DNA from 3 places in the Streptomyces sp. WAC 06738 genome. Region 1 is predicted to be linked to each of the others. Evidence: riboswitches for the same ligand, from Rfam matches in the RefSeq annotation. Region 1 holds a riboswitch; each other region holds the start of a gene.
The links. Region 1 has a riboswitch for thiamine pyrophosphate ahead of thiC (phosphomethylpyrimidine synthase ThiC). Riboswitches for the same ligand answer to the same signal wherever they lie in the genome.

Region 1 (10,477 bases):
GACGTATGCCGTGCGGCGCACGGCAGGCTGTGCGCGGCGCACCGTGGTTCCGTGGGGGACGCCCGGCGCCGCGGCGTGGTTCCGCGGCCGGTGGCCGGGAGCCTGCCCTGGTCAGGTACAGCGTGTCATGCCGGGGAGGTAGCGGTAACGGGTGGTGGGGCAGACCACGGGGGTACGTCGCTTGCCGCCGCGGGCTGACGCGGCGCGCCCCGGCCTCGGGCGAGGCTGCTGAGACCCGGATCGTCCGGGCCGACAGCCCTTGAGGAGCAGCTCTCTTGCGCTACGTACGCAGCAACCGCCTTCGCGCCGTCGCCCTCGCCGCCGCCCTGCTCGCGACGGCCACCGCCGGCACCGCCGCCGCGGCCGGCGAGGCCCGCACCGACGACCGCGGCGCCGGGAACGTCCACGATGCAGGCGGCACGGACAGCGCCCCGGGCGCCGACCGCGGGCAGCGGCCCGCCGCCTCCCTGACCGGCACCGCGAAGCTCACCCGGTCGCTCGGCGACGACATCACGTTCTCCTTCGACGCGCGCCTCGCCGCGAAGCACAACGACGACCCCCGCCAGGCGACCGGCACGTTCCGCTTCAGCCACTACCTCGGCGGCGAGGGCGCGTGGGCGGAGGCGGACGTCGACTGCCTCGTCACCGGCGGCAAGGTCGCCGTCGTCTCGGGTGTCATCACCGACACCGACCTCCCCGGCGCGAAGGGCCTGCGCGTCGGCGTCACCGTCCACGACCAGGGCCGCCACGACCGTCTCGGCTATAGCTGGGCGGCCACGGGCAGCCCGGTGGAGGACAAGGACCTTGCGCCGTGTGTGAGTTCCGCGCCGTTCGAGAAGGTCAAGGGCGGAACCGGCGACTTCCGGGTCCAGCCCTGGCAACCGGAACTCTGACCAGCGGAGCCAGTACCGCCGGACGCCCGACCAGAGTCACGCCCACTGCGGGCGCGCCCGGAGCCGTGACCCGCGCGCCCCGCCCACGGTACGGTCCCGGGGTGAGGTGATCTCCCGCGCGGCGCCAGCCGACCGCCGGCCGCAGCCCGCCACCGGCGGCCCGGCCGGCGGCCGCGAGCCCGCCGCGGACGACGCGGGCGGCTCCCGGCAGCGGGGAGCCGCCCGGCCGGCCTGCCCGCCCCGATCCCTCCGGAGACCACCGCATGACCGCCGAACACCAGCACCCCCTCGCCTACGCCGACTTCGTCGCCCGCGCCACCGCCGACCCCGCCGTCGTCGGCCTCGTCCTCAAGGGGTCCCAGGCCCACGAGGGCATGGCGACCGAACGCTCCGACCACGACCTCTACGTCGTCGTCGCCGACGGTACGGCCGGTGGCCTCACCCGCCTCCACGGCCACCGCTCCGCCGCCCTCGATCTCCTCGTCCTCCCCCTCGCCGACTTCCGCGAACTCGGCGGCGCGCCCGGCTTCGAGCGCTACGCCCTCGCGCGCGCCCGCGTCGTCCTCGACCGCCTCGGCGGCGGCATCGCCCGCGTCCTCGCCGACGCCGCCCGGCTCGACGCAGGCGAGGCGTTCCGTGACGCCGCCGCGCTGCTGGACGCGTACGCCAACTCCCTCTACCGCTCCGTCAAGAACACCCGCGACGGCCACCCCCTCGCCGCCCGCCTGGACGCCGCCGACAGCGCCCGGTACCTGCTGGAGCTGGTCTTCACGCTGGAGCGCCGCCCGCGCCCGTACAACAAGTACCTGCGCTGGGAGCTGGACCGGCACCCGCTGCCCGGCTGGCCCGGCGACGAGTTGCCCGCGGCCGTGGACCGCATCACGTGCACCGGGGACGCGGGGCTGCAGCGCGCCGTGTTCGCGCGGGTCGAGCCGGTGGCCCGGCGGGCGGGCCACGGCGGTGTCCTCGACGCCTGGGGCGAGGACTTGCACCTGATGCGCCCGCCCCGGACGTGAGCTCCTCGGCCCGCCGCGCCGGGTCTAGTCGGGCAGGGAGACGTACAGGCGGGTGCCGCCGGGGCGGTAGCCGACGCGGGTGTACGTGCCGCGGGAGCTCGCACCGGAGTACTCCAGCCACACCGACCCCGCCCCGCGCTCGAACATCGCCGACGTCAGCGCCGCGGTCACCGCCGCCGCGACGCCGCGGCGGCGGTGCGCGGGGCGGGTGCCGACGCCGGCGAGTTCGGCGGTGTCCTCGGCCGGCGGCGAGCACGTCGCGCCGCCGGCGCAGCCGCCGTCCCCGGCCCGCACGAACCGCACCTCCCCGCCGTCCTCCCCCAGCCGCCGCAGCCGCGCCGCGCCTTCCGCGGACGCGGCGAACGCACCGCCGAACGCCTCGGCGAGCGCCGCGTCCAGCGCCCGGAACTCCGCGTCGGTGGCGGGGGTTTCCACCCGCGGGTGATGGCCGCCGGGCAGGGGGTCGGTGTACGTGTGCGGGGTGCAGACGAGGTATTCGTGCACCGCCTCCGTCTCGAACCCCGCCGCCCGCAGCGCCCCCGCCACCAGCGGCGCGGCCTGCGGTGCGAACTCCAGCCGCGGCAGCAGCCCCCGCTCCCGGAACGCGCCGACGAGCGCGGCGACGTCGGCGGGGGTGGGGGCGGTGCCGGGCAGCGGGGTGGCGTAGTTGAGGTAGGGGCTGTCGGTGCCGACGGCGAAGCCGGCGACGAAGCCGCCGGTCTCGACGACGTCGGGGCGGCGGCGGAGGTTGGCGACGGCGAAGTTCTGGACCTGCTTGTCCATGGGGGTAGCCACGGTGGTATCGACCTCACGAAGTCTCTGACGTGCGCAGACAGGAGAGAGCGTGGGGCCGCCGTACGGGACGGGCGTGTCCGGCGTTGAAGAGCGGGCGGCTCCGCTACGGAAGCGGGCGGGCCGCTCGGCGCCGACGGCGGCCGCTGACGGGCGCCGGGATCAAAGGCTTCGTTCCTCACCGTGAGTGCGCCGGCGGTCGGCCGGCGGAGGCGTCCGCGGGCGCGGACGGCGGCCAATGTCCCACGCGGGCCGCCGCCATGCAACGGCTTTGCGGGATGAGACCGGAATGTCAGTGGGGGCTGCCACAGTACGGGGCATGGACATCGACCGGTTCTGGCATCTCGTCGAATCGGCGCGCTCGTCCGCGGCGGCGGACGGCGTGCCCTTCGACGAGGCGCTCGTGGGACTCCTCGCGGGGCTCCCCCGGCAGGAGATCCTGGCGTACGCGGAGCGGTTCGGCGAGGTGCACGGTGCCCTGTACCGCTGGGACGTGTGGGCGGCCGCGTATCTCATCGGCGGGGGCTGCTCGGACGACAGTTTCATGGACTTCCGCGCCGGGGTGATATCCCTCGGCCGCGAGTGGTACGAGCGCGTCGCGGCCGCGCCGGACAGCCTCGCCGAGCACCCGGCCGTCGCCGAGGCCGCGCGGGACGGCCACGACGAGGTCCTCTTCCACGAGGAGGTGAACTACGCGGCGGGCGCCGCCTTCGAGCGGCTGACGGGCAGCAGGGACGCCTTCCACGAGGCGTGGGCGGAGTACCGGCCGGCGGACGGCGAGGCCGGCACGGCACCCGACATGGGGGAGGACTTCGACTTCGACGACGACGGGGAGATGCGGAAACGCCTGCCACGCCTCGCTGAGCTGTATCTCCGGACGGCGGACCGGATGTAGGGGGTCCTCGTTCCGGTGCGCGTACGCCCGGGGCGTACCCGGCGAACCGGCCGCCGGGTCACCCCGCGGCGAGGGCGACCACGATCGCGATGATCGTGGCGAGTACGGCGAGGAGGCCGAGGACGAGGAAGCTGAGCCCGGCGCAGTTGCCGACCAGGCTGCCGGCGGCCCGCCACCCTCGCGGCGTCAGCCCGGCGAAGCGCCGCGGGGCACGGGGCCGGGGCCCGGGGCCCGGCGCGGGCTCCGGTGTCAAGGCCGCGGCGGGCACGTCGGGTTGCGGGTGCGGGGCCCGGGGACCGTCTCCGGCGGCACCGGGATCCACGGCCGCCGCCTCCGGCGTGGGCTCCCGCGCTGCCGCCTTCTCCCGTACGGGCGGCCCGGCCCCCACCCCAGCGGACCCACCCGCCCCCGGCGCCGCCGCGCGCGTGGCCCCCGCCCCGTACCGTTCCGTCAGCTCCCTTCCCTGCCGCTGGTACGCCAGCACGATCCCCGCCCACCGGTCCGGCATGCCGGACCACGACGAGCCGGCGGTACCGGCAGCCGCGCCCGCCTCCTCCGCCAGCGCGCGCAGCGCCACCGGGTCCGGCCGGGCCGCCGGGTCGAGGGCCAGGCAGGCCCGCACGAGGCCGAGCAGCGGCTCCGGCACGGCGCCGAGGTCCACCGCACCGCGCGCGACGAGCGCCAGCAGACGGACCGGGTCGCCGGTGTCCGGGCACGGCGGCCGGCCGGTGGCCAGGGTGCAGAGTGTGGCGCCGAGTGCGTAGACGTCGCACGCGGGCGTCGCCGGCTCGCCGCGCGCCTGTTCCGGGGCGATGTACGCGAGGGTGCCGAGGGTCAGCCGGGTACGCGTGAGGTCGGTGGCGTGTGAGATGCCGAAGTCGATGACCTGGATGCCGTCCGCGGGCAGCAGCACGTTCTGCGGCTTCAGGTCGCGGTGCACGACGCCGACGGCGTGCAGCGCCTGGAGGGCTGCCGCGCAGTCGGCGGCGAGCCGGGCGACCGTGGCGGAGTCGGCGGGGCCGCCGCGCACGGTGAGTTCGCCGAGGGAGGGCGCCGAAACGTAGTCCGTCGCCAGCCACGGCCGCGGGGCCGCCGGGTCGGCGGCGCGTACCCGCACGGTGTGCGGCCCGGCCACCCGGCGGGCCACGCCGACCTCGCGGGCGAACCGCGCCCGGTCCGCGTCGTCGGCCTCTCCCTCCGCCAGCAGGGTCTTGACGGCGGCCAGTTCGCCCGTGGAGGTCTCGACGGCGAGGTAGACGCGGCCCATGCCGCCCGCGGAGAGCCGGGCGACGAGCCGGTACGGGCCGAGGTGGCGCGGGTCGGCCCGGTGCAGCGGGCCGGGAGTCACGCCGAGGTCAGGCACAGCATCCGCCCCCTTTCGGTGAAGAGGTACCGCACCTGCGTCGTGCCGGGGCATCCGTCCTCGCCCTGGACCAGCGCCAGTACCCGCAGCACCGCGCGGCCCTCCGGGACGGTGTCGGCGCATCCGACGGTGGTGGCGAAGACCGCGTCATCGGTGAGGGGCGTGACGTCGAGAAGGGAGCCGTCCTGCGGCTCGGCCCCGATCACGCACTCACCCTCGGTGAACCGCCGCTCCAGGCAGAGGCTGACGACTCCCGCGTCGCTCTGCCGGGTCCACGCGACCGCCGCGTCGGTGCCCATGCAGCGGTCGACGACGCCGCCGTCCTCCGTCGCGATCACCTTCCAGGGCGTGTCGGTTCCCGGGCCGCAGGCGACGGTCTCGGGGGCCTCGGCGGTCCAGCCGCGTGCCGGGTCCAGGCCGGTACGTACGCACTCGCCCGGCGATACGCCGGCGAACGCGCGGTCGGTGGCGTCGGGTTCGCGCGACTGCTCGGACCGGTAGTAGCCGTAGGCGCCGACGCCTGCGAGGAGCAGGAGGAGGGAGGCCATGAGCGTCTGCACGGAGCGGACGAAGGTCCGCGCGCCCCGGCCGGGCCTGTCGGCTTCCCCGTCCGGCACGTCCCGTGCGTCCCCCGCGCCCCCCTCATCCCGCCGCGGCTCGGGCTCCGGCGTCGCCTGTGGTCCGGGGCGGTGCGCTTCCCGTGCGGCCGTCGCCTCCGGCACCGTCCCTGCCGGCTCGCGAACGGCCGTCGCCTCCGCTGTCGGCTCGCGTACGGTCTCCGGCTCCTCCCGTACCGTCTCCGGCGGCAGTTGCGTCGCGCCCGGCGCCCCGCCCGCGGGCCCCGGCCACTCCTGGCCCTCACTGCTTTCCCGCAGCACCCGCGGGTCCGCCGCCAGCGCCCGCCCCTGTCGCGCGTACCCCTCGATCAGCCTCGCCCACGGCGCCGGCAGCCATCCGCTCGCGTCCGGCACCGTCGGGAACTCGGCCAGTTCGAAGGTGAAGAGGTCCAGCAGCTCCGCGGTCCGCGGCCGGTCGGCGGGGGAGAGCGCGAGGCAGGCGCGAACCACCGGGGCGAGTTCGTCCGGTAACCCGGCCAGGTCGGTCCGGCCCTCCGCCACGTAGGTGAGCAGCAGCAGCATCTCGGTGTCCGCGGGATACGGCGGGCGGCCGACGGCGAGATGGAAGAGGGTGGCGCCGAGGGAGTAGACGTCGGAGGCCGCGGTGGAGGGCTCGCCGACGGCCTGCTCGGGGGAGGTGAAGGCGACGGTGCCCAGGGTGAGCTGGGTACGGGTCAGGTCGGCGGCGTGCGAGATGCCGAAGTCGATGAGGCGGGGGCCGGCGAGTTCGAGCAGCAGGTTCTGCGGTTTGACGTCCCGGTGCACGATGCCCTGGCGGTGCAGCTCCGCCAGCGACTCCAGCGCGCCCCGCGTCACCCACCGGGCCCCGGTCCCGGCCAGCGGCCCGGCACGGCGCACCAGTTCCGCCACGGAGGGGGCGGGCACGTATTCGGTCGCCATCCACGGGCGCGGCGCCTCGGGGTCGGCGTCGAGGACGCGCGCGGTCCGCACGCCCTCGGCCCGCCGGGCGACCTTCACTTCGCGTGCGAAGCGGCGCCGGTCGGTGGCGTCGATCTCGCCTTCGGCGAGCAGGGTCTTGACGGCGGCCAGGGAGCCGTCGCGTACGGAACGTGCGAGGAAGACGCGCCCCATCCCGCCGGTGGCGAGCCGCCCCAGCAGCGTGTACGGGCCGAGCGCCGCCGGATCGTCCTCCTGAAGCGGCCGGATGTCCGCACCCTCGCCCGCGGCAGAACCGCCCGGCGTCTCCCCCTCCACGGCCAACGGGCCCTCCTCCGGGTCACGTTTGCAGGAGAGAGTGTAGTCGCGGCCATGACACGGAGTTGAGACCGCGGCGAGGGTTGGTCGCACGGGGCTCGCGGGCGTGTGCGCAGAGATCGGTACACCGGCGGGAGGGGCAGAGAACCGAGGCCCTGCCCCTCCCCCGGGACTCAGTCGGTCAACGGCAGGTAGACCCGGTTGCCCGTGGCGGCGAACTCCCTGGACTTCTCCAGCATGCCGCGTTCGATCTCCTCCGCGGTCAGCTCCGCCCGGTCGTCGGAGCCGAAGCGTTCCGTGATGTTCCTGCTGATCTTCATCGAGCAGAACTTCGGACCGCACATCGAGCAGAAGTGGGCCGTCTTCGCCGGCTCCGCCGGGAGGGTCGCGTCGTGGAACTCGCGGGCCGTGTCCGGGTCCAGGGCCAGGTTGAACTGGTCCTCCCAGCGGAACTCGAAGCGGGCGTCCGACAGGGCGTCGTCCCAGTCCTGGGCGCCCGGGTGGCCCTTGGCGAGGTCCGCGGCGTGGGCGGCGATCTTGTACGTGATCACGCCGGTCTTGACGTCGTCCCGGTCCGGGAGGCCGAGGTGTTCCTTCGGGGTGACGTAGCAGAGCATCGCCGTGCCCCACCAGGCGATCATCGCCGCGCCGATGCCGGACGTGATGTGGTCGTAGGCGGGCGCGATGTCGGTGGCCAGGGGGCCGAGGGTGTAGAACGGGGCCTCTTCGCAGATCTCCTGCTGGAGGTCGACGTTCTCCTTGATCTTGTGCATCGGGACGTGTCCCGGGCCCTCGATCATGGTCTGCACGCCGTGGGACTTCGCGATCCGGTTCAGTTCGCCGAGTGTGTGCAGCTCCGCGAACTGCGCCTCGTCGTTGGCGTCGGCGATCGAACCGGGGCGCAGGCCGTCGCCGAGGGAGAACGTCACGTCGTACGCGGCGAGGATCTCGCACAGCTCGTCGAAGTGGGTGTAGAGGAACGACTCCCGGTGGTGGGCCAGGCACCAGGCGGCCATGATCGAGCCGCCGCGGGAGACGATGCCCGTCTTGCGGCGGGCGGTGAGCGGGACGTAGCGCAGCAGGACGCCGGCGTGGACGGTCATGTAGTCGACGCCCTGCTCGCACTGTTCGAGGACGGTGTCCTTGTAGACGTCCCAGCTCAGTTCCTCGGCGCGGCCGTCGACCTTCTCCAGCGCCTGGTAGAGGGGCACGGTGCCGATGGGCACGGGGGAGTTGCGCAGGATCCACTCGCGGGTGGTGTGGATGTTGCGGCCGGTGGAGAGGTCCATGACCGTGTCGGCGCCCCAGCGGGTGGCCCACGTCATCTTCTCCACCTCCTCCTCGATGGAGGAGGTGACGGCCGAGTTGCCGATGTTGGCGTTCACCTTCACCAGGAAGTTCTTGCCGATGATCATCGGTTCGGACTCGGGGTGGTTGACGTTCGCGGGGAGCACGGCGCGGCCGGCCGCGATCTCGTCGCGGACGAAGGCGGGCTCGACGCGCTCGCGGAGCGCGACGAACTCCATCTCGGCGGTGATCTCCCCGCGTCTGGCGTACGCGAGTTGGGTGACGGCCGCGCCGCGGGCGCGCCGCGGCTGGCGCGGGCGGCCGGGGAAGACGGCGTCGAGGTTGCGCAGGCCGCCGCGGGGCGAGGTGTGTTTGAGGCCGTCGTCCTCGGGGCGGGGCGGACGGCCCGGGTACTCCTCGGTGTCGCCGCGGGCGATGATCCAGTTCTCGCGCAGCGGGGTGAGCCCGCGGCGTACGTCGGTGTCGGTGGTCGGGTCGGTGTACGGCCCGGACGTGTCGTACAGCGTCACGTCCTGGCCGTTGGTGAGGTGCACGCGCCGCACCGGGACCCTGATGTCGGGCCGTGCGGGGTGCTCGAGGTGGTCCTTGTGCCAGCCGATCGCGCTGGTTTCCGCGGACTTCGCGGATTCCGCGGAGTCCCCGGTGGCGGGCGTACGTGCATCCGAAACGGTCATGGAGACCCACTCCCTACGCCGGCATTACCCGGTAACAGGTTCGGCGGTCGGCGCAGCCTCGGTCCGGATCCGGATCCGTCAGCGCCCTCTCAGCCCGGTGCTCCGAGCTCCCGCGGTGTGCAATTCGCCGACCACGCTAACCGCTGCACGCACCGGTACGAAAGAGGGCCCCGGAGGACTCCTGCGATGATCTGGCGGTGACACATTCGCACAGCCACCACCACGGCGCCCCCGCCCCGCCCGCCTCGCACCGGCTGCGCAGGGTGATCGCCGCGGTGCTCGTCCCCTTCGCGCTGGCGGTGCTCGCCGGGCTGATCGCGCTGTGGCCGGGGAGTGAACCGGCGGGCGAGCGCAGCGGCATCGGCTTCGACCAGGAGCGGCAGCGGGCGAAGGTCACGAAGGTCGAGGAGGTGAAGTGCGCGGACGTGGGCGCACAGATCCAGGAGCAGGGGCCGCCGGGCGGCGGGGCCGACACCGACGAGCCGCGGCCCGACGAGGACGCGGTGTGCGAGCAGGCGACGATCGAGGTGACGTCGGGCAAGCACGCCGGGCGGACCTTCACGGAGATCGTCGCGCCCGACGCGTCCCGGCGGTACGAGGTGGGGCAGGAGCTCGTCGTCTCCTACTCGCCGAAGGCGCCGCGCGAGTTGCAGTACGCCGTCTCCGACGTGGTACGCACCGTGCCGATGACGGCGCTGGCGCTGCTCTTCGCGGTCGCGGTGGTCGTCGTCGGGCGGCTGCGCGGGCTGGCGGCGCTCGCGGCGCTGGCGGTGAGCTTCGCGATCCTGATCCTGTTCATCCTGCCGGCGATCCTCGACGGGTCGAACCCGCTGGTGGTGGCGGTGGTCGGGGGCAGCGCCATCATGCTGATCGCGCTCTATCTCTGTCACGGCTTCAACGTGCGTACGTCCGTGGCCGCCCTGGGCACGCTCGCGTCGCTGCTGCTGATCGGGCTGCTGGGGTCGCTGTTCATCGGCTGGTCGAAACTGACCGGGAACACCGACGACTTCACGGGGCTCATCCACACCCAGTACCCGGACATCGACATGAGCGGGCTGCTGCTCGCGGGGGTGCTGATCGGCTCGCTCGGGGTGCTCGACGACGTGACGGTGACGCAGGCGTCCGCGGTGTGGGAGCTGCGGCAGGCCGATCCGTCGGCGCCGTGGCGGAAGTTGTACGCGTCCGCGATGCGGATCGGGCGTGATCACATCGCGTCGGTGGTGAACACGCTGGTCCTCGCGTACGCGGGGGCGGCGCTGCCGCTGCTGCTGCTCTTCACGATCGCCGACCAGGGCGTCGGCACGGTGGCGACGAGCGAGTTCGTCGCCGAGGAGATCGTACGGACCCTCGTGGGCAGCATCGGGCTGGTCGCGTCGGTGCCGCTGACGACGGGGCTCGCGGCGCTCGTCGTCTCCGCCGACCGCCGCCACGGGGCGGGGCCGGGGCCGGGCCCGGTGCCGGGTGCGGAACCGGGCGGGGGCTGGGGACCGGGTGCCGGTACGGGTACGGGAGCAGATCCGCGTACTGGACCGGGACCGGGTTCGGGGCCGGGCGCCCCTGAGGGCTGGGCGCCGGGCACGGGCTCCGGCGCTGCCGCGGCTCCCCCGAGGGCCGCTCCCGCCGCCGGGGCGGCGGCGGACGGCGGCGCCGGAGGTAGCGCCGGAGACGAGGGAGCCGGCCGGCTACCAGTCGTTCTTCGACGAC
Region 2 (10,477 bases), 2.3 Mb from region 1:
TGGGCGCACCCGGGCGGCGGTCTTGCGCACGCGGGGATGTCGGGGGCCCTGGTCGCCGGGCTGATCATGGAGGGCGCGGACTTCCGCGGCTCCCGCTGAGGCGCGCGGCCGGGGCGGGGCGCGGGGCGGCCGGTCGGGACGGTCAGTGGGGGCGGGTGACCGCCGGGGGTCAGTAGCGGTACTGCTGCTGCTCGTAGCCGGGGTAGCCCTGCTGCTGTGCGTACGGGTCCTCGGTGCCCAGCGGGTCCGCGTCGCGCTGCTGCGGCATCCAGACGCTGTCGCCCGCCGTCCCGTAGCTCTCCTGGCCGTACGCGGGCTGCCGGCCGGTGTCGTAGCCCTCCGCGTACTGCTGGCCGTACTGCTGCTGGTCGTAGCCGGGGTAGCCGGCGCCGCCCGTGTCGTACTGCTGCCCGCCGCCCTGCGTGGAGTCGTAGTACTGCGGCGGGGCCGGGGCGGCGTACTCCGAGCCGCCGTAGGGGTCCGGGTAGCCGCCGGGGGCGGGCGCGGCCGCGTCGTACCCGGCGTATTGGTGCTCCGTGCCGTAGCCGCCGGTGTCCGGGTATATCTGCTGGTCCTGCCCGTAGCCGTCCATGCCGGCGCCGTTGGTGGCGTAGCCCCCGGCCTCGTAGCCGGAGGTGGTCGCGTGGCTGCCGGTGTCGTAGGCGGAGGTCGTGGCGTGGCTGCCGGTGTCGTACGCCGACGTGGTGGCGTAACTGCCGGAGTCGTAGGCGGAGGTGGTCGCGTAGCTGCCGGAGTCGTAGCCGGCGCCGTTGCTCCCGTTGCCGTACGCGTCGTAGCCGCCCGCGTACGTCTGCTGGCCGGGGGCGGCGCCCGCGAGGGCCTGCTCGTCGCCGAAGGGCGAGAACTGCGAGGTCTGTTCCTGCGCCGCGCCCGGCGCGCCCTCCGGCTCGTACGCCGGGTAGGGGGCGGCGTGCTCCGGGGGCGGCGGCGCCTGGCGGCCGTCGTACGCGCCGTCGTCGTACCCCTGCGCGTCGTACCCCTGCGCCTCGTGTCCGCCGCCGTAGTCCTCGTCCTCCCCGCGCCTGTTCACCGCCCAGCCGCCGGAGTAGCCGCTGCGGTAGGAGAGCGTGACCTTGACCTGGCCGAGCGCGAACACCACCACGCCGAGGCCGATCACGACCACCGAGGGCATGAGCACGCCGAGCACCACGCAGAGGAAGCCGACGAAGGCCAGCGCGCGCCAGCGCAGCGGGGCCTTGTACTGCATCAGCACTTCCCAGAGCAGCCACAGCGCGACGAGCCCGAACATGGCATAGAGGGCCAACCAGGCCAAGTCGCCCATCACGTGCCTCTCTTCCGCCCCCGCTAGGTGGTGCCTGCCCTCAGGACCGCCGGTGCAGTCCGAGGTTCTGGTAGATCTCCAGCGTTGCCGTGGAGTGGTTCAGCGTAATGAAGTGCAGTCCGGGGATTCCCTCGGACAGCAACCGCTCGCACATGTCCGTGGCGTACTCGATGCCAATGGAGCGTACCGCGGCGCGGTCGTCCTCGACCGCGAGAACCCGATCAGCCAGCTCCGGCGGGAACGTGGCCCCGCTCAGCTCGGCGAACCGCTGGATCTGCCGGGCGTTGGTGACCGGCATGATCTCCGGGATGATCGGCGTCGCGCAGCCGGCGGCGGCCGCCCGGTCGCGCAGCCGCAGGTAGTCCTCGACGTGGAAGAACATCTGGGTGATCGCGTAGTCCGCGCCCGCGCGGCACTTGTCGACGAAGTGCCGGATGTCGCTGTCCCAGTCCGTGGACCGCGGGTGCCGCTCGGGGAAGGCGGCGACGCCGACGCAGAAGTCGCCCGACTCCTTGATGAGCCGGACCAGGTCGGCGGCGTACGACACCCCCTGCGGGTGCGCGACCCACTCCCCCATCGGGTCGCCCGGGGGGTCGCCGCGGACCGCGAGCATGTTGCGGATGCCGGCGTCCGCGTACTGTCCGATGACGTTCCGCAGTTCGGCGACGGAGTGGTCGACCGCGGTGAGGTGCGCCACGGGCGTGAGCGTGGTGTCGGTGGCGATGCGCTCGGTGGCGCGGACGGTGCCCTCGCGGGACGAGCCGCCGGCGCCGTACGTCACGGAGACGAAGGTCGGTTGTACGGCCTCGATGCGCCGTACGGCGTTCCAGAGGGTCCGCTCCCCCTTGTCGGTCTTCGGGGCGGCGAACTCGAACGAAAACGACTGCTTGCCGGACGCGAGCAGTTCACGAACAGTGACTGCGCGATCATTCCTGGTCGAAGCGATGCCGGTGGCCATACGCGGCAGGTTAACCGCCTGTCACCTCCGGACCCAAGACGGCCAGCTCAATTGCCCGGCCGGGACCCGGCGCCCCGGGCCGCCCCGGCGATTACCGGACGTCACCGTTCCGGGCCGCGCGCAGCCGCCGTACGAACTCACCCGCCGCAGCTCCGGGGTCCTCCGCGGCCGTCAGGGCGCGCACGACGACGACGCGGCGGGCACCGGCCGCCAGGACCTCGTCGAGGTTTCCGAGGTCGATTCCGCCGATGGCGAACCACGGGCGGTCGGTGCCGAGCCCCGCCGCGTACCGGACGAGGCCGAGGCCGGCCGCGGGGCGCCCGGCCTTCGTGGGCGTGGGCCAGCACGGGCCGGTGCAGAAGTAGTCGACGCCGGGCTCGGCGGCCGCGGCGCGGGTCTCCGCCTCGGCGTGGGTGGAGCGGCCGATCAGCACGTCCTCGGGCCCGGCGCCCAGGATGGCGCGGGCGGCGGGCACGGGCAGGTCGCCCTGGCCCAGGTGCAGCACGTCGGCGCCCGCGGCGTGCGCCACGTCGGCGCGGTCGTTGACGGCGAGCAGCCGGCCGTGCCGGCGGCAGGCGTCGGCGAACACCTCCAGGTGCGCCAGCTCCTCGCGCGCCTCCATGCCCTTCTCGCGCAGTTGGACGATGTCCACGCCCGCGGCCAGCACGGCGTCGAGGAACTCGGGCAGGTCGCCCTGGCGGGTGCGGGCGTCGGTGCAGAGATAGAGCTGCGCGGCGCCGAGCCGGGCGCGGGCGTCCGCGGTGGCGCGGGCGGCGGTTCCTGCCTTCATGCGGCACTCCCCCCTCGTACGGTCCCGTACGGTCGCGGGGCCGGACCCGCGGCTGCGCGCCCGGCCCCGCGAGGTTACACAGCCAGTGCCTGCGCCCTGCGCTTGACCTCCGTCCCGCGGTTCTCGCGCAGCGCCTGCGCGGGAGTCCCCGGAAGCGAGGGGTCGGGGGTGAACAGCCACTCCAGCGCCTCCGCGTCGCTGAAGCCGTCGTCCTTGAGCAGCGTCAGGGTGCCGGTGAGGCCCTTGATCACCTTCCCCTCGCCGATGAACTCGGCGGGCACGTGCAGCGCGTTGTTCTCACCCCGCCGCACCGCGATCAGCTGGCCTTCCTTCACCAACTGCCGCACGCGGGTCACCTCGACGCCGAGCTTCTCCGCGACGTCGGGAAGGGTGAGCCAGGAGGGGACGAGAGCATCGATCTTCGCATCAATCTCGGTCACACCCCCAGCCTGCCATCTCGGACCGCCTGCCGGTACAGGGCAGCGCCAAAGGGAGGCATATCACCGCGAAGCATCCCCGTATGCAGGGGGGCCGGCGCGGCCCCCGGCAGTGCCGCGGACGTCAGAGCGCGGCCGATTTCAGCGGTACGGCCGCGTCGGCGGCCCGCTCGCGGTCCAGCGCGGCGCCGGCGTGGATCAGCTTGCGCCCCTGGGTGAGGTCCCGCGGCCGGCCCACGGCCAGCAGCGCGATGAGCCGGCCGGCGCGCAGCCAGCACACCGACCACGAGGTGCCGTCCGGGTCGCCGCGCCACAGCAGCTCGTCGCGGTCCGTGTGGTGGCCGACGTACTGCACGAAGCGGCCGAACTGCTCGGACCAGAAGTACGGCACCGGGTCGTACACCGCGCCCGGCGCGCCCGCGATGTCCGCGGCGACCGTCGTCGGGCCCTGCAGCGCGTTGTCCCAGTGGTGGATCAGCAGCCGTTCCCCGTAGCGCGCGGACGGGAACGACGCGCAGTCGCCGACGGCCCAGACGCCGGGCACGTTCGTACGCAGCCGCTCGTCGGCCCGCACCGCCCCGTCGCCGCCCAGCGCGACGCCGGAGCCGGCGAGCCAGGCCGTGGTGGGGCGGGCGCCGATGCCGACGACGACGGCGTCGGCGGTCAGCTCCGTACCGTCGTCGAGGACCACCGCGACCGGGCCGTGCTCGCCCGCGCTCTCGACGCGCTCGACCCGGCGCCCCGTCAGCAGCCGGGCGCCGCTCTCCTCGTACCACGCGGCCATCGGCGCCGCGACCGCCGCGGGCAGCGCCGCCGCCAGCGGATGCCCGGCGGCCTCCACGACCGTCACCTCGCAGCCCTGCTCGCGCGCCGCGGTGGTCAGCTCCGCGCCGATCCAGCCCGCGCCGACCACCAGGACCCGGCTGCGCCGCACCAGCACCGCGCGCAGCCGCGCCGCGTCGTCGAGGGTGCGCAGCAGGTGCACGCCGGGCGTGGCGCCTGCCGGGGCGCCCGGCAGCGGGATCGGCGCCGCGCCGGTGGCGAGCACCAGGTTCCCGTACGGCACCGGCCCGGCGTCCGTCTCCAGCACCCGCCCCTCGGTGTCCAGCCGGTCGGCGTGCAGCCCCAGCCGGAGCCCGATGCCGTACTCCGCGAAGTCCACCTCGAACGCCGAGCCCTCCGCCTTGCCCAGCAGCACCGCCTTCGACAGCGGCGGCCGGTCGTACGGATCGTGCGGCTCCGCACCGACGAGGGTGACGGCGTCCGCGTACCCCTGCTCGCGCAGCGCCACGGCGGTCTGCACGCCGGCCATGCCGGCGCCGACGACGACGGTGCCCGCGGCGGGGTCCGCGGCGCGGCTGGGGCGGCTGGCGGCCCGGTCGGCGGGCACGCGGTCGGGTTCGGCGTCGGTCACACGATCACTGTATGCCGCACCGGTCGGCCGCCGCTCGTGCCGGCCCGCTCGCGAGGCTCCCTTACAGCGGCCGGGCGTACGGAGTTAGGGTGGCCGGGAAGACTCGCGGGAGCCCGGCGCGCACCGGGCTGAGAGGGGGGCTGGCGGCCCCCGACCGTACGAACCTGATCCGGGTCATGCCGGCGAAGGGAGGGGCGAACGCGCCCATGCAGCCACGCGACACACCCCCGACGGAACCCACCACGACACCCTCCGCGGCGCCCGCGGCGGGCCCAACCGGCGCGCCGCGCACGGCGGATGCCGCATACGACGTCCTCGTCGTCGGCGGCGGCGTCATCGGCCTGGTCACCGCCTGGCAGGCGGCGCGCCGCGGGCTGGCCACCGCCGTCGCCGACCCGGCGCCCGGCGGCGGCGCCGCGCAGGTCGCGGCCGGAATGCTCGCCGCCGTGACCGAACTCCACTACGGCGAGGAAGCGCTGCTGGCGCTCAACCTGGCCGCCGCGGAACGCTATCCGGCGTTCGCCGCCGAACTGGCGGAGGCGTCCGGCCGGGACATCGGCTACCGCCGCTGCGGCGCGCTGTCCGTCGCGCTCGACGCGGACGACCGCGCCCAACTGCGCGAACTCCACGGCTTCCAGCAGCGGCTGGGGCTCTCCGCGCAGTGGCTCAGCGGCAGCGAGTGCCGCCGCCTGGAGCCGATGCTCGCGCCGGGGGTACGCGGCGGGCTGCGCGTCGACGGCGACCACCAGACGGACCCGCGGCTGCTGACCGCGGCGCTCGTCACCGCGTGCGAGCGGGCCGGCGTCGCCTTCCACCGTGGCGTCGCGACGCGGCTGCGGATCGCCGGCGCGGGCGAAGGCGAGCGGGCGGCGGGCGCGGAGCTGGCGGACGGCACCCGGCTCGACGCCGGACAGACGGTGCTCGCCGCGGGCAGCCGCAGCGGGAGCCTGGCGGGGGTGCCGGAGGCGGTACGCCCGCCGGTGCGGCCGGTGAAGGGGCAGGTGCTGCGGTTGCGGATGCCCGACGCCGGGACGCCGTTCCTGTCCCGTACGGTACGGGCCGTGGTGCGCGGCAGCAGCGTGTACCTGGTGCCACGGGAGAGCGGCGAGCTGGTGGTCGGCGCCACCAGCGAGGAGCTGGGCTGGGACACCACCGTCACCGCCGGCGGCGTGTACGAGCTGCTGCGCGACGCGCACGAGCTGCTGCCGGGGCTGACGGAGCTGCCGCTCGTGGAGACCGGCGCCGGGCTGCGCCCCGGCTCCCCCGACAACGCGCCGCTGCTGGGCCCCACCGCCCTGGCGGGGCTCCACCTGGCCACCGGCCACTACCGCAACGGGGTGCTCCTCACCCCCGTCACCGGCGACGCACTCGCCGCCGTCCTCACCGGCGGCGAACTCCCCGACGTGGCCCGCCCGTTCGCGGCCACCCGGTTCGGCCGTACGCACCAGCAGCACGAAGGGCGGCAGCACGCATGACCCAGGACGCCACGCAGACCCGTACCGACCCCCGTACCGACTCCCCGGCCCACGCGCCCACCATCACCGTCAACGGCGCGCCCCGCACGATCGCCGCGGGCCTCACCCTCGACGCCCTCGTCGCCACCCTCACCGCCGCGCACCGCGGCGTCGCCGCCGCCGTCAACGAGGACGTCGTGCCGCGCGGCGACTGGCCCACCACCACCCTCGGCGACGGCGACCGCGTCGAGATCCTCACCGCGGTCCAGGGAGGCTGACCACCGTGACCAGCACCGTCCCCGCCCCCGTCCCCGCAGACCTCACCGGCGCCGACCCGCTCACCATCGCCGGCGTCCGCTTCTCCTCCCGCCTCATCATGGGCACCGGCGGCGCGAGCAGCCTGGACCTCATGGAGCGCGCCCTCCTCGCCTCCGGCACCGAGCTGACCACCGTCGCGATGCGCCGCGTCGACCCCGGCGTGCACGGCTCCGTGCTCGACGTGCTGCGCCGCCACGGCATCCGCGTGCTGCCGAACACCGCCGGCTGCTACACCGCGGGCGAGGCCGTCCTCACCGCCCGGCTGGCCCGCGAGGCGCTGGGCACGGACTGGGTGAAGCTGGAGGTCATCGCCGACGAGCGGACTCTGCTGCCCGACCCGGTCGAGCTGCTGGCCGCCGCCGAGACGCTCGTCGACGACGGCTTCACCGTGCTCCCGTACACCAACGACGACCCCGTGCTCGCCCGCAGGCTGGAGGACGCCGGCTGCGCCGCCGTGATGCCGCTGGGCTCCCCCATCGGCTCCGGGCTCGGGATCCGCAATCCGCACAACTTCGAGCTCATCACCGAGGCCGCCGGGGTGCCCGTCATCCTCGACGCCGGGGCGGGCACCGCCTCGGACGCCGCCCTGGCGATGGAGCTGGGCTGCGACGCGGTGATGCTGGCGTCCGCGGTGACGCGGGCGCAGGAGCCGGTGCTGATGGCGGAGGCGATGCGGTACGCGATCGCCGCGGGCCGGCTCGCCGCGCGCGCCGGGCGCATCCCGCGCCGGCACTTCGCGCGCGCGTCCTCCCCGGGGGCGGGCGTCGCCGAGCTGGGCCCCGGGGGCGGCCGGGACGAGGGTCCCGGGCCGGACCCGGAGCGGCCCGCGTTCGGGTGAACTGCCCGGCCCCGTAGCGGCACGCCTTCGGGAACGTACTGCAGCACAACGGTGACGGGAACGCGTCCCTCACCTCGTAGACTGCCGTTCGTGGACACGACTCTGGACCCGTCCCCCCATCCGCCGGGAGGGTGGGGAGACCCCATGGTCGGGCAGATGCTCGACGGGCGCTACCGCGTCGACGCACGCATCGCCGCCGGCGGCATGGCGACCGTCTACCGCGCGCTGGACACCCGGCTCGACCGGGTGCTCGCCGTCAAGGTCATGCACCCGTCGCTCGCCGCCGACGCCTCCTTCGTCCAGCGGTTCATCCTGGAGGCCAAGTCGGTCGCGGGCCTGGCCCACCCGAACGTCGTGGGCGTCTACGACCAGGGCACCGACGGCCCGCACGTCTTCCTGGCCATGGAGTACGTCCCGGGCTGCACCCTGCGCGACGTGCTGCACGACCGCGGCGCGCTCCAGCCGCGGGCCGCGCTGGACATCCTGGAGCCCGTGCTCGCCGCGCTCGGCGCCGCGCACCGGGCCGGGTTCGTGCACCGCGACATGAAGCCGGAGAACGTCCTCATCGGCGACGACGGCCGGGTCAAGGTCGCCGACTTCGGGCTCGTCCGCGCCGTCGACACCCACACCACCGCCTCGACCGGCGCCGTGCTCGGCAGCGTGTCGTATCTGGCGCCCGAGCAGATCGAGCGCGGCGCCGCCGACCCCCGGGTCGACGTGTACGCCTGCGGCGTGATGCTCTACGAGATGCTCACCGGCGCCAAGCCGCACGCCGGCGAGCACGCCGCGCACGTGCTCTACCAGCACCTGCACGAGGACGTCGAGCCGCCGTCCGCCGTCGTCCCGGGGCTGCCCGCGCAGTTGGACGACCTGGTCGCCACCGCCGCCGCGCGCCGCAGCGAGGAGCGCCCGGCGGACGCCGTGGAGCTGCTGTCGGCCGTACGGAGCGCCCGCGCGGAGCTCACCGACGAGGAGCTGGACGCGGTGCCCCCGCAGGCCCTCGCCGAGGAGCGGATCGGCTCCGAGGACCGTACGGCCGTGGTGCCGAGCCCGGCCGTCACGCCGGCGCAGGAGCGGCTGAACGTCACCAGCGTGCTGGAGACGCCCGCCGCGGCGCCCCCGGGCACCACCGCCGCCCGGCCGCCGGGCCCGCCGGCGCCCGGCGACCCGGCCCGGCCCGGCCGCCCCAAGCCGCGGCTCGGGCTGCTGGCGCTGCTGGCGGCGGTTCTCGTGCTGGGCGTCGGCACGGGCGTCTGGTACATCAACTCCGGGCAGTTCACCAAGGTCCCCTTCGTGCTCGGCAAGACCGAGGCCGAGGCGCGGAGCATGCTCTCCGGCGAGGACCTGGACGCGGACGTCAGGGAGGACTTCAGCGACACGGTGAAGGCCGGCCTCGTCCTCCGTACCGACCCCGAGGGCGGCGACCGCATCCGCCAGGGCGACTCCGTGACGCTCGTGCTCTCCAAGGGCCCGGAGATGGTCGAGATCCCCGAGCTGTACGCGGTCCCGCTCGACGAGGCCAAGGACAAGCTGAGCGACGCCGGGCTGAAGCCGGGCGTGACGCGGGAGGCGTTCAGCGAGGAGCTGCCCGCCGGGCGCGTGATCAGCACGGACCCGGAGGACGGCGAGAAGATCAAGGCGGGCCGCGCGGTGGCGATGGTCGTCAGCCGCGGCGCGCCGATCGAGGTGCCGGACGTCGTCGGCGACGACCAGAGCGACGCGGCGGAGGAGCTGCGCGAGGAGGGCCTGACGGTCGAGGTCGCCACGGAGACGGTCTACTCCGAGGAGGACGCCGGCACCGTCGCCGAGACCTCGCCGGAGCCGGGCACGGAGCTGGGCGAGGGCGACAAGGTCACGCTGACGATCTCCAAGGGCCCCGAGCTGCTGGAGGTCCCGGACGTGGTCGACATGAGCGTGGACGACGCCGAGCAGACGCTGGAGGACGCCGGCTTCAGCGCGGACGTGAACCAGATCTTCTTCGGCGACAGCGTCTGGCGGCAGTCCCCCGACGCCGGGGACGAGGCGCCGCGCGGCAGCGAGATCACCCTCTGGGTGAGGTGACGTGTCCTCCCGTACGCCCGATGAACGACGCTCCGCCGGGTCCGCCGCCCGTCTCCGCAACCCCGTCGGCAGCCATGTGCGGGTCGCCGGCGGGCTGGCCGCGAAGGGCCTGGCGCACGCGCGCAGGATCGGCGCGGAGGCCGTCCAGGTCTTCGTCGCCAACGCCCGCGGCTGGGCCACACCGCCCGGCGACCCGGCGCAGGACGAGGAGTTCCTCCGGCGCTGCGCCGAGGACGGCATCCCGGTGTACGTGCACGCCCCGTACCTGATCAACCTCGGCTCGCACACCCCGGCGACCGCGGCGAACTCCGTCGCCTCGCTGCGGCACTCGCTGCGCCGCGGCCGGGCGATCGGCGCCCGCGGGGTCGTGGTGCACACCGGCTCGGCGACCGGCGGGCGGCCCCGCGAGACCGCGCTCGCGCAGGTACGGGAGCTGACCCTGCCGCTCCTCGACGAGCTGGACGACGACCCCGACGCGCCCGCGCTGCTCCTGGAGCCGACCGCGGGGCAGGGCTTCTCGCTCTGCTCCCGGCTGCCGGAGCTGGGCGCCTATCTGGACCTGCTGGACCGGCACCCGCGGCTCGGCGTCTGCCTCGACACCTGCCACGTCTTCGCCGCGGGCCACGACCTGGCGGCGAGCGGCGGCGCGAAGCAGGTGCTGGACGAGCTGGTGGAGGTGGCGGGACCGGGGCGGCTGCGGTTGCTGCACGCGAACGACTCGAAGGCCGCGGTGGGATCGCGCCTGGACCGGCACGAGAACATCGGGGCCGGGCAGATCGGCGCCGAGGCGTTCCGCGAGCTGATCCGCCATCCGGCCATGGCCGGCGTACCGCTGATCATCGAGACCCCCGGCGGCGGCCCGGAGGGCCCGAAGGCGGCGGCGGACATCGCCCTGCTGAAGGAG
Region 3 (10,477 bases), 2.4 Mb from region 1:
TCTCGCGGTCCGCGACGTCGAGGGCGATCCCGTCGACCGCGGCGCGGGCGCCGTAGCGCACGGTGACGTCGTCGAGTACGAGCATCAGAACTCTCCCGCCTGGTTCTTGCGGACCCGTTCCAGCAGCAGCAGCGAGGCCGCGCACACCGCCATGAGGATGGTGCTCAGCGCCATCGCCTGCCCGTAGTTGGTCTCCCCGGCCCGCCCGAGGAGCCGCGCGACGGCGACCGGCAGCGTCGGCCGGTCGGGCCCGGCGATGAAGACGGTCGCCCCGAACTCGCCGAGGGAGACCGCGAACGCGAAGCCGGCGGCGACGAGCACCGCCCGCCGCACCAGCGGCAGGTCGACCTCCCGCCAGGCCCGCAGCGGTGACGCCCCGAGCACGGCGGCGGCCTCCCGCAGCCGGTCGTCGACGGCGCGCAGCACGGGCAGCATGGTCCGTACGACGAAGGGGACGCCGACCAGCGCCTGCGCGAGCGGCACGAGGATCCAGGAGGACCTGAGGTCGAGCGGCGGGCTGTCGAGGGCGATGAGGAAGCCGAAGCCGACGGTGACGGCGGAGGTGCCCAGCGGCAGCATGAGCAACGCGTCGAAGCCGCGGACGAGGGGCCCGGCGCGGCGGGTGACGGCGGCCGCGGCGAGGCCGCCGACGACGACGGCGATGACGGTGGCGACGGCGGCGTAGGCGAGGGAGTTGCCGACGGCTTCCAGCGGCGGGACGGCGAACGTGCCGTCGCTCTCCTGGAGCGCGCGGTAGAAGCCGGGGCCGTGGCCGCCGGGGGTGGCGAAGGAGCGTTCGACGAGGACGGCGAGCGGCGCGAGGAGGAGCACGGTGACGAGGGCGACGACGCCGCCGAGGAGGGCGCGTTCGCCGGCGCCGCGGGGGCGGCGGGCGGTGGTCTCGGGGGCGACGAGGCGCAGCGCGGTCTCCCGGCGGCGTACGGTCCAGGCGTGCACGGCCAGGACGGCGGCGACGGCGGCGAGTTGGAGGAGGGAGAGGACCGCGGCGGTGGGCAGGTCGAGGAAGTCGGCGGTCTGGCGGTAGATCTCGACTTCGAGGGTGGCGTAGGCGGGGCCGCCGAGGATCTGGATGACGCCGAAGGAGGTGAAGGTGAAGAGGAAGACCATGAGGGCCGCGGCGGCGACGGCGGGGCCGAGCGCGGGCAGGGTGACGTGCCGCCAGGCGGCGAGGCGGCCGGCGCCGAGGACTCGGGCGGCTTCTTCCTGGCGCGGGTCGAGCTGGGCCCACAGGCCGCCGACGGTCCGTACGACGACGGCGAAGTTGAAGAAGACGTGGGCGAGGAGGATGGCCCACACGGTGGTGTCCAGCCGTATGCCCCACCACCCGTCGAGGACGCCGCCGCGGCCGGTGAGCGCGAGGAAGGCGGAGCCGACGACGACGGTGGGCATCACGAACGGCACGGTGACCAGGGCGCGCAGCAGTTGCTTGCCGGGAAAGTCGAAGCGGGCGAAGACGTACGCGGCGGGCAGCGCGAGGACGAGGGTGAGCCCGGTGGAGGCGGCGGCCTGCCAGAGGGTGAACCAGAGGACGCCGAGGATGTCCGGGTCGCCGAGGACGTCGGGGATGCGGCCGAACTGCCAGCGGCCGCCCTCGCGCAGCCCGCGGGCGACGATGGCGCTCACGGGGTAGGCGAAGAAGACGCCGAGGAACGCGGCGGGTACGGCCATAAGCGCGAGCCGCCCGGCCGCCCCGCGTATCCGGCGGCGGCGCGCGCCCGCCGCCGGTCCGGTCGGCGTACCCGTACCCGGTCCGGTGTCCGTCTTGCCGCGGCCCGCGGCCCGGGTCACTTCACGACCAGCGAGGTCCACGTCTTGATCCACTGCTCCCGGTTGTCGTCGACGGTCGCCGGGTCGAGGGTGTGGGGGTCGGCGATCTCCTCGCCGTAGCGGGTGAAGACCTCGGGCAGCGCGGTGTCCTCGCGCACGGGGTGGACGAACATGTTCAGCGGCATGTCCTGCTGGAACCGCTCGCCGATGAGGAAGTCGATGAGGGCCTTGCCGCCTTCGGCGTTGCCGGCGTTGGCGAGCAGCCCGGCGAACTCGATCTGGCGGAAGCAGGTGCCGGTGGACACCCCGGTGGTGGCCTCCTGGGGCCGGGACTCCATGTCGAGCACGGGCGGGCTGGAGGCGTACGAGACGACGAGCGGCTTGTCGCCCTTGCCGGCGCCGGAGAAGCGCTCGTAGTACGCCTGCTCCCAGCCGTCGACGACCTCGACGCCGTTCTCCCGCAGCTTGCCCCAGTAGTCCTCCCAGCCCTCCTCGCCGTACTCGTCGGCGGTGGCGAGGAGGAAGGCCAGGCCCGGGGAGGAGGTGGCGGCGTTCTCGGTGACGAGGAGGTCCTTGTAGCGGGGGTCGGCGAGGTCGTCGAAGGTCTGCGGCGGGTCGAGGTTCTTCTCCTCGAAGTACGCGCGGTCGTAGTTGACGCAGACGTCGCCGTAGTCGACGGGGGTGACACGGTGTTCGTCCGCGTCGAGCTGGAGTTCCCCGGGTATGCGGTCGAGCCCCTTCGCCTCGTACGGCGTGAAGATGCCGTTGTCGAGGCCGCGGGAGAGCAGCGTGTTGTCGATGCCGAAGAAGACGTCGCCCTGGGGGTTGTCCTTGGAGAGGACGGCCTGGTTGACGGCGGAGCCGGCGTCCTTGCCCTTGAGGATGTCGACCGTGTACCCGGACTGCTTCTCGAACGCCTTCAGCACGCCGTCGGAGACGGCGAAGGAGTCGTGGGTGACGAGGGTGACGCTCTTGTCGCCCGCGCCGGACCCGGATCCGTCGCCGGAGTCCGAGCCGCAGGCGGCCAGGCCCAGGGCGAGGGACGCGGCCAGGGCGGTGGTGACGATGCGCTTCATCGGGCTGCTTTCGTGGCGGCGGGCAGCCCGGGCAGCAGCAGAGTCTCGACCGAACTTCCTACCCAGAATGACCTGGGCGAGGTTCGAGGGTCTGCGGCCTGGACGGTGCCGCACTCTCAGCGCTGCGAGCGCTCCCCTGTCGGTGTGTACACGTGAACGGTATCAGGCGGGGGTGTCGGCCGCGGAGGCGGCGAGCTGCCCGCAGGCGCCCTCGATCTCCTGGCCGCGGGTGTCCCGTACGGTCACGGGCACGCCGTGGGCCTCCAGGGCGGCGACGAACGCCCGCTCGTCCTCGGGCCGGGAGGCGGTCCACTTGGAGCCGGGGGTGGGGTTGAGCGGGATGAGGTTGACGTGCGCGCGGCGGCCCTTGAGGAGGCGGCCGAGGAGGTCGGCGCGCCATGCCTGGTCGTTGATGTCCTTGATGAGCGCGTACTCGATGGAGACGCGGCGGCCGGAGCGGGCGGCGTACTCCCAGGCGGCGTCGAGGACCTCGCGGACCTGCCAGCGTGTGTTGACGGGCACGAGGGTGTCGCGCAGCTCGTCGTCGGGCGCGTGCAGGGAGACGGCGAGGCGGCACTTGAGCCCCTCGTCGGCGAAGCGGTGCATGGCGGGCACGAGGCCGACGGTGGAGACGGTGATGCCGCGCTGGGAGAGCCCGAGCCCGTCGGGCTCGGGGTCGGTGAGGCGGCGGATGGCCGACAGCACGCGGTTGTAGTTCGCCAGCGGCTCGCCCATGCCCATGAAGACGATGTTGGACAGCCGCGCCGGGCCACCGGGCACCTCGCCGTCGCGCAGGGCGCGCATGCCGTCGACGATCTGGTGGACGATCTCGGCGGTGGACAGGTTGCGGGTGAGCCCGGCCTGGCCGGTGGCGCAGAACGGGCAGTTCATGCCGCAGCCGGCCTGCGAGGAGATGCACATGGTGACGCGGTCGGGGTAGCGCATGAGCACCGACTCGACCAGCGTGCCGTCGAAGAGCCGCCAGAGGGTCTTGCGGGTGGTGTCGCCGTCGCAGCTCAGATGCCGTACGACGGTCATCAGCTCGGGCAGCAGCCCCTCGGCGAGCTTCGCCCGGGATGCGGCGGGCACGTCGGTCCAGCCGGCCGGGTCGGCCGCGTAGCGCGCGAAGTAGTGGCGCGAGAGCTGCGCGGCACGGAACGGCTTCTCCCCCAGCTCGGCGACGGCGTCGCGGCGCTCGGCGGGGGTGAGGTCGGCGAGGTGCCGCGGCGGCTTCTTGGCACCACGGGGGACGGCGAAGGTGAGCTCTCCTGGCTTCGGCATAGCCGTACCAGTGTCGCAGACGGATTCACCCCCGCCCGCCTCATCCCCGAACGCCCTGATTCGTCGCTACGAGCCCACTGGCCGGCGCTCACCGAAACCGCGCCCCGGGAGGGGGGAGGCGGCGGCCGGGTCAGCCCGCGCCGACGAAGATCACCATCAGCAGCCAGACCACCGGCGCCGTCGGCAGCAGCGAGTCCAGCCGGTCCATGATCCCGCCGTGGCCGGGGAGCAGCGTGCCCATGTCCTTGATGCCGAGGTCCCGTTTGATCATCGACTCGGCGAGGTCGCCGAGCGTCGCCGAGGCGGCTGCCGCGGCGCCCAGCAGGAGCCCCTGCCACCAGCGGCCGTCGTCGATGAGCAGTTCCATGCACACCGCGCCCGCCGCCATCGCGAAGGCCAGCGCGCCGCCCAGGCCCTCGCGGGTCTTGCCGGGGCTGATGCGCGGGGCGAGTTTGTTGCGGCCGAGCTTGTAGCCCACGGCGTACGCGCCGGTGTCGCTGATCACCGTGAGGATCAGGAATGTCAGCACCCGCTGCGGCCCGTCGTCGTCCGCGGCGAGCATCAGGGCGACGAAGGAGGCGAGGAACGGCACGTAGAACGCGGCGAAGACGCCGGCGGTGACGTCGCGGAGGTAGTCCTCCGCGGGGCGCGTCAGCCGCCAGACGGGGACGGCGAGGGCGGTGAGCGCGAGGGCCGCTCCGGCGCCCTCGGCGCCGGCCGCGTACCCGGCGATGACCATGGCGATGCCGCCGAGCACCAGCGGCACCAGCGGCGTGCGGATGCCGCGGACCTCCGCCAGCCGCGACGTCAGCTCCCACAGCCCGACCGCCACCGCGACGACGATGACGCCGAGGAAGAGCACTTTCACGACGAAGAGCGTGGCCAGCACGATGGCGCCGAGGCCGAGCCCGACGCCTATGGCCGCGCCGAGGTCCCGGCCGCCGCGGCGCCGCTTGGGAGCGGGCGGCGGCGGGGTGGAGGGATCGCCCGGGGCGCCGGATCCCCCGGAGGGACCTGGGGAGGGTTCGTCGGCAGGGGCGTCGCCGGACACGATGGGCATGCGCGGAGTCTGCGCCCTTTCACCCCCGCCGTACACGGGACCCGCCGGGGCCCCCCTGGAGGAGTCGTTCATCAGACCTCGAGCAGCTCTGCTTCCTTGTGCTTGAGCAGCTCGTCGACCTGGGCCACGTACTTGTGGGTGGTGTCGTCGAGCTCCTTCTCGCCGCGGCGGCCCTCGTCCTCACCGATCTCGCCGTCCTTGACGGCCTTGTCGATGGTCTCCTTGGCCTTGCGGCGTACGGAGCGGATGGCGATCCGCGCGTCCTCGCCCTTGGCCCTGGCGACCTTGATGAACTCCTTGCGGCGCTCCTCGGTGAGCTGCGGGAAGACCACCCGGATGATGTTGCCGTCGTTGGAGGGGTTGACGCCGAGGTCGGAGTCGCGGATCGCCTGCTCGATGTTGCGCAGGGCGCTCTTGTCGAACGGGGTCACCACCGCCATCCGCGGCTCCGGCACCGAGAACGACGCGAGCTGGTTGATGGGGGTCTGGGCCCCGTAGTAATCCGCCGTGATCTTGTTGAACATCGCCGGATGCGCCCGCCCGGTGCGGATCGCGGCGAGGTCCTCCTTGGCGACCACGACGGCCTTCTCCATCTTCTCCTCGGCTTCGAGGAGGGTCTCTTCGATCACCACTGGCTCCTGGTCTCATCCGTGAACGGAACGGGAGTGCTCCCGTCCGCCCGTACCATGCCTGCACGGTGTCCGACCGGCAGGCCGTTGTCCATCCCTCAGACCCGGCTGCCGTGCGCGCTCACGAGCGTACCGATCTTCTCACCCCGCACCGCCCGGGCGATGTTGCCCTCCTTCAGCAGCTCGAAGACGAGGATGGGCAGTTCGTTGTCGCGGCACAGGGTGACGGCCGTGGCGTCGGCGACCTTGAGGTCACGGGTGATGACCTCGCCGTATCCGAGCGCGTCGAACTTCACCGCGTCGGGGTTCTTCTTGGGGTCGGAGTCGTAGACCCCGTCGACGCCGTTCTTCCCCATGAGCAGGGCCTCGGCGTGGATCTCCAGGGCGCGCTGCGCGGCGGTGGTGTCCGTGGAGAAGTAGGGCATGCCCATGCCGGCGCCGAAGATGACGACGCGGCCCTTCTGCATGTGCCGGATGGCGCGCAGCGGGATGTACGGCTCGGCGACCTGGCCCATGGTGATCGCCGTCTGCACCCGGGAGTCGATGCCTTCCTTCTCCAGGAAGTCCTGCAGGGCGAGGCAGTTCATGACCGTGCCGAGCATGCCCATGTAGTCGGAGCGGGCCCGGTCCATGCCGCGCTGCTGCAGTTCGGCGCCGCGGAAGAAGTTGCCGCCGCCGATCACCACCGCGATCTCGTACCCGTCGCGGACGACGGCCGCGACCTCGCGGGCGATGGCGTGCACGACGTCCGGGTCGACGCCGAGGTCCCCGCCGCCGGAGAACGCCTCGCCGGACAGCTTCAGCAGGAAGCGCGAGCTGTCCCTCTTCGTATGGTGGCCTTTGTCCGCCTTCTCCCGGTGGCCGTGGTCCGCGTCGGCGTCCTCGTTCATGAAGTCTCCTCGTGCGCATGCGAAAGAGGCCATCGCCGTGGGGTTCTCATCCACCCATTCCCGGCAATGGCCTCCTCGTCACTTCCGCGGCCCGGCGGCGGTCCCCCGCACCGGCCCGCAACAACTCAACCCGACCCTAGCGGGGCCGGTGGCCGTTCGCCGTACACCGTGCGCCCCGTACGCCGCGGCGACCCGCCCCGCGTGCGCCGGATCGCGGCGCGCGCCGTCCGGTCGCGCTTGCGCGCGCCGGGCGCACGGTGCCCGCCGGTGGCGCCGGTGCTCAGGCGCCGACGCGGATGCGCGCGAAGCGGATCACCTGCGCGCCGGCCTCGTCGAGCACCTTCCGCACCGACTTCTTCGGGTCCTTGGCGAACGGCTGGTCCAGCAGCACGTTCTCCTTGAAGAAGCCGTTCACCCGGCCCTCGACGATCTTCGGCAGCGCGGCCTCCGGCTTGCCCTCCTCGCGGGAGGTGGCCTCGGCGACGCGGCGCTCGTTCTCCACCGTGTCGGCCGGGACCTCCTCGCGGCTCAGCCAGCGCGGGCTGAAGGCGGCGATGTGCTGCGCCACCTCCTTGGCCGTCTGCGGGTCGGCCTTGTCCAGCTCGACGAGCACGCCGACCTGCGGCGGCAGGTCGGGCATGGTGCGGTGCATGTACGTGCCCACGTAGGCGCCCTCGAAGCGCGCGAAGCGGTCGAGGACGATCTTCTCGCCGAGGGTGGCGTTGGCCTCGTCCACGTACGCCTGGACGGTCTTGCCGTCGATCTCGGAGGCGAGCAGCGCCTCCAGGTCGGCCGGCTTGGTGGCCGCGACGTGCTCGGCGAGGGCGTCGGCGACGGCGATGAACTTGTCGCCCTTGGCGACGAAGTCGGTCTCGCACTTCAGCTCCAGCAGGACGCCGGAGGAGTTGTCGTCGGCGATCAGGGAGACGACGGCGCCGTTCTCGGCGGAGCGGCCCTCACGCTTGGCGACGCCCTTCTGGCCCTTGACGCGGAGCAGCTCCACGGCCTTGTCGACGTCGCCCTCGGCCTCTTCCAGCGCCTTCTTGCAGTCCATCATGCCGGCGCCGGTGAGCTCCCGGAGCTTCTTGACGTCGGCGGCGGTGAAGTTCGCCATGATTCGGTGGTTTTCTCTTCTCGACGGGTGACTGGGATCGGCGGATCAGGCCTGCGGGGCGTCGCCGGCGGGCTGCGTGCCCTCGGCGGCCTCGGTGGCCTGCTCGGCGGCCGGGGCGGGGGTCTCGTCGGCCTGCTCGGCGTCGGCGACCTTGGCGGTCTCGGCGGAGACCTGCACCTCGGCCTCGGCGGCGGCCTCGTCCGTCTTCTCGGCCGGGGCGGCCGGCGCGGTCTTGCCGTCCTTCTCGCCGGCGAGAAGGTCGCGCTCCCACTCGGCGAGCGGCTCGGCGTCGGTCTTGACGGCCTTCTCGTCACCGGTGGCGGCACCGGAGCGGGCGATCAGACCCTCGGCGACGGCGTCGGCGATGACGCGGGTCAGCAGCGTGACGGAGCGGATCGCGTCGTCGTTGCCCGGGATCTTGTAGTCGACCTCGTCGGGGTCGCAGTTGGTGTCGAGGATCGCGACGACCGGGATGCGCAGCTTGCGCGCCTCGCCGACGGCGATGTGCTCCTTCTTCGTGTCCACGATCCAGACGGCGCTCGGCACCTTCTGCATGTCGCGGATGCCGCCGAGGGTCTTCTCCAGCTTGGCCTTCTCACGGGAGAGGACCAGCAGTTCCTTCTTGGTGAGGCCGGAGGCGGCCACGTCCTCGAAGTCGATGGCCTCCAGCTCCTTGAGGCGCTGCAGCCGCTTGTGGACCGTGGAGAAGTTGGTGAGCATGCCGCCCAGCCAGCGCTGGTTCACGTACGGCATGCCGACGCGGGTGGCCTGCTCGGCGATGGCTTCCTGGGCCTGCTTCTTCGTGCCCACGAACATGATGGTGCCGCCGTGCGCGACGGTCTCCTTCACGAACTCGTAGGCGCGGTCGATGTACGACAGCGACTGCAGGAGGTCGATGATGTAGATGCCGTTGCGCTCGGTGAAGATGAAGCGCTTCATCTTCGGGTTCCAACGGCGGGTCTGGTGCCCGAAGTGGACGCCGCTTTCCAGCAGCTCCCGCATCGTGACGACGGCCATGGCCGTACTCCTCGTGTGTCTCGGTTGTGCGCGGCGGCCGGCCGGCCACCGCTCCTGACGCCCCTGCGCGTCGCGCCTCCGGCGGGAGCCGGAGGACCGAGTGACGCGGCCACCTTCAGGCAGGTGGCGGGGCGTGCGAAGTCGACCCGGAGAGCCGGGTCGCCACCAGAAGTGTACGGGACGGCGTCACCCGCCTGCGCCACGAAGCCCGGTCCCCGGGCGGGTCTCCGGGCGGTCCCCCGCCCCGGGTTGTCCACAACCGGCCGGTTATCCACAGAATCCGTCCATGATCCCCAAGCTCTCCCGGCCCTCGGCCAGACTCCCCCCATGAACGGACGACGCGAACCCCGCGCGGCCGGCGTCCCTGGCCGCGGGGCGCGGTGGGCGCTCGCGGCCGGGCTCGCCGCGGCCCTGACGGCGGGCGCCTGGCCCGCACCCCCGTTCACGCCGGCGGACACGACGGCCGACACAGCGGCGGAGGCGGAGGCGGAGGCGGGTGGGGAGGGGGCGGGGGCGGGGCGGGGGGAACGGGGGATACGGGAGACGTCCGCGCCCGGCGGGCGGTCCACCGGTCCGGGGCGGCCGGCCGCGGCGCCGGCCGAGCCGACGGCCCCCGGGGTGGAGGCGGTGTGGCCGGTTGACGGGGGGCCGCGGGGGCGGCCGGTGGTGGAGCGGGGGTTCGAGGCGCCGCGGTCGCCGTACGGCCCGGGCCATCGCGGGGTCGATCTGCGGGCATCGGCGGGGCAGCCGGTGCGGGCCGCGGCGGCGGGGCGGGGTTCGTTCGCGGGGCGGGTGGCGGGGCGCGGGGTGCTGGCCGTCGACCATCCGGGCACGGGCCGCCCGCCGCTGCGCACCACGTACGAGCCGGTGGTGCCCGCCGTACGCAAGGGCGAGCGGGTCGGGAAAGGGCAGGTCATCGGACATCTGCAGGGCGGCGGGTACCACTGCGCGACGGCCTGTCTGCACTGGGGGCTGCGCCGCGGCCCGGTCTACCTCGACCCGCTGTCGCTGCTGCCGCCCGGGCTGCTCACCGCGGGCCATGCCCGGCTGCTGCCGGTGTTCGGCGTCCCGCCGCCCGCGGGCGGCGGCTGACGCCGCGACGAGGGCGGTGCCGTCAGCGGGCGGCGCCGTGGAGGGCCACGGCGACGGCCGTGTCGGCGACGGTCTCCGGGGCGTCGGTGCCGAGTTCGGTGCGGCGGACGGCCGCGTCGACGACCCCCTGGAGGAGGGTGGCGGCGAGGCGGGGTTCGTCGTGGCCGAGGTCCGCCAGGGCCGCGACGACCATGGTGACGAGCCCGCCGTGCGCGGCGCGGATCTTCTCCCGGGCGCCGGCGTCGAGTTCGCCCGCGGAGATGGCGACGACGGCCCGGTGGCGGCGGTCGCCGACCAGCGCGAGCTGGGTGCGTACGTACGCCTCGACCTTGGCCTCCGGGGTGTCGGCGCGCTCCATGGCCGCCTCCACCTCGGCCGCCCAGCGCGGGAAGTCGACGGCGCACAGTTCCTCGACCACGGCGGCCCGGCTGCGGAAGTACTCGTACACGGACGAGCGTGCGAGGCCGGTGCGCTCGGCGAGCGCGGCGAAGTTCAGCGCTTCGGTGCCGCCCTCGCCGAGGAGTTCGCGC

Region 2: linked by a shared signal. The riboswitch ahead of thiO (glycine oxidase ThiO) and the one ahead of thiC (phosphomethylpyrimidine synthase ThiC) in region 1 are both predicted to bind thiamine pyrophosphate.
Region 3: linked by a shared signal. The riboswitch ahead of DMB38_RS27485 (thiamine ABC transporter substrate-binding protein) and the one ahead of thiC (phosphomethylpyrimidine synthase ThiC) in region 1 are both predicted to bind thiamine pyrophosphate.

The regions. Positions count from the first base shown of each region.
Region 1 covers NZ_CP029618.1:3,875,541-3,886,017, forward strand. Annotated here, with positions in the region: gene DMB38_RS16760 (Repetin) at 276-893, shown strand; gene DMB38_RS16765 (hypothetical protein) at 1,157-1,909, shown strand; gene DMB38_RS16770 (GNAT family N-acetyltransferase) at 1,934-2,692, opposite strand; gene DMB38_RS16775 (DUF4240 domain-containing protein) at 3,021-3,596, shown strand; gene DMB38_RS16780 (serine/threonine-protein kinase) at 3,655-4,959, opposite strand; gene DMB38_RS16785 (protein kinase) at 4,941-6,791, opposite strand; gene thiC (phosphomethylpyrimidine synthase ThiC) at 6,965-8,773, opposite strand; TPP riboswitch at 8,766-8,897, opposite strand; partial or broken gene DMB38_RS16795 (YibE/F family protein) at 8,965-10,197, shown strand; gene DMB38_RS16800 (DUF5326 family protein) at 10,456-10,477, opposite strand, start outside.
Region 2 covers NZ_CP029618.1:1,621,932-1,632,408, forward strand. Annotated here, with positions in the region: gene DMB38_RS06770 (NAD(P)/FAD-dependent oxidoreductase) at 1-99, shown strand, start outside; gene DMB38_RS06775 (hypothetical protein) at 170-1,303, opposite strand; gene metF (methylenetetrahydrofolate reductase [NAD(P)H]) at 1,344-2,261, opposite strand; gene thiE (thiamine phosphate synthase) at 2,353-3,051, opposite strand; gene DMB38_RS06790 (Rv2175c family DNA-binding protein) at 3,126-3,491, opposite strand; gene DMB38_RS06795 (FAD-dependent oxidoreductase) at 3,613-4,800, opposite strand; TPP riboswitch at 4,998-5,110, shown strand; gene thiO (glycine oxidase ThiO) at 5,109-6,377, shown strand; gene thiS (sulfur carrier protein ThiS) at 6,374-6,634, shown strand; gene DMB38_RS06810 (thiazole synthase) at 6,640-7,512, shown strand; gene pknB (Stk1 family PASTA domain-containing Ser/Thr kinase) at 7,657-9,573, shown strand; gene DMB38_RS06820 (deoxyribonuclease IV) at 9,575-10,477, shown strand, end outside.
Region 3 covers NZ_CP029618.1:6,227,486-6,237,962, reverse strand. Annotated here, with positions in the region: gene DMB38_RS27495 (ABC transporter ATP-binding protein) at 1-85, opposite strand, end outside; gene DMB38_RS27490 (iron ABC transporter permease) at 85-1,689, opposite strand; gene DMB38_RS27485 (thiamine ABC transporter substrate-binding protein) at 1,806-2,864, opposite strand; TPP riboswitch at 2,902-3,012, opposite strand; gene rlmN (23S rRNA (adenine(2503)-C(2))-methyltransferase RlmN) at 3,027-4,145, opposite strand; gene DMB38_RS27475 (phosphatidate cytidylyltransferase) at 4,276-5,205, opposite strand; gene frr (ribosome recycling factor) at 5,277-5,834, opposite strand; gene pyrH (UMP kinase) at 5,933-6,724, opposite strand; gene tsf (translation elongation factor Ts) at 7,005-7,838, opposite strand; gene rpsB (30S ribosomal protein S2) at 7,884-8,855, opposite strand; gene DMB38_RS27450 (M23 family metallopeptidase) at 9,183-9,947, shown strand; gene DMB38_RS27445 (TetR/AcrR family transcriptional regulator) at 9,970-10,477, opposite strand, start outside.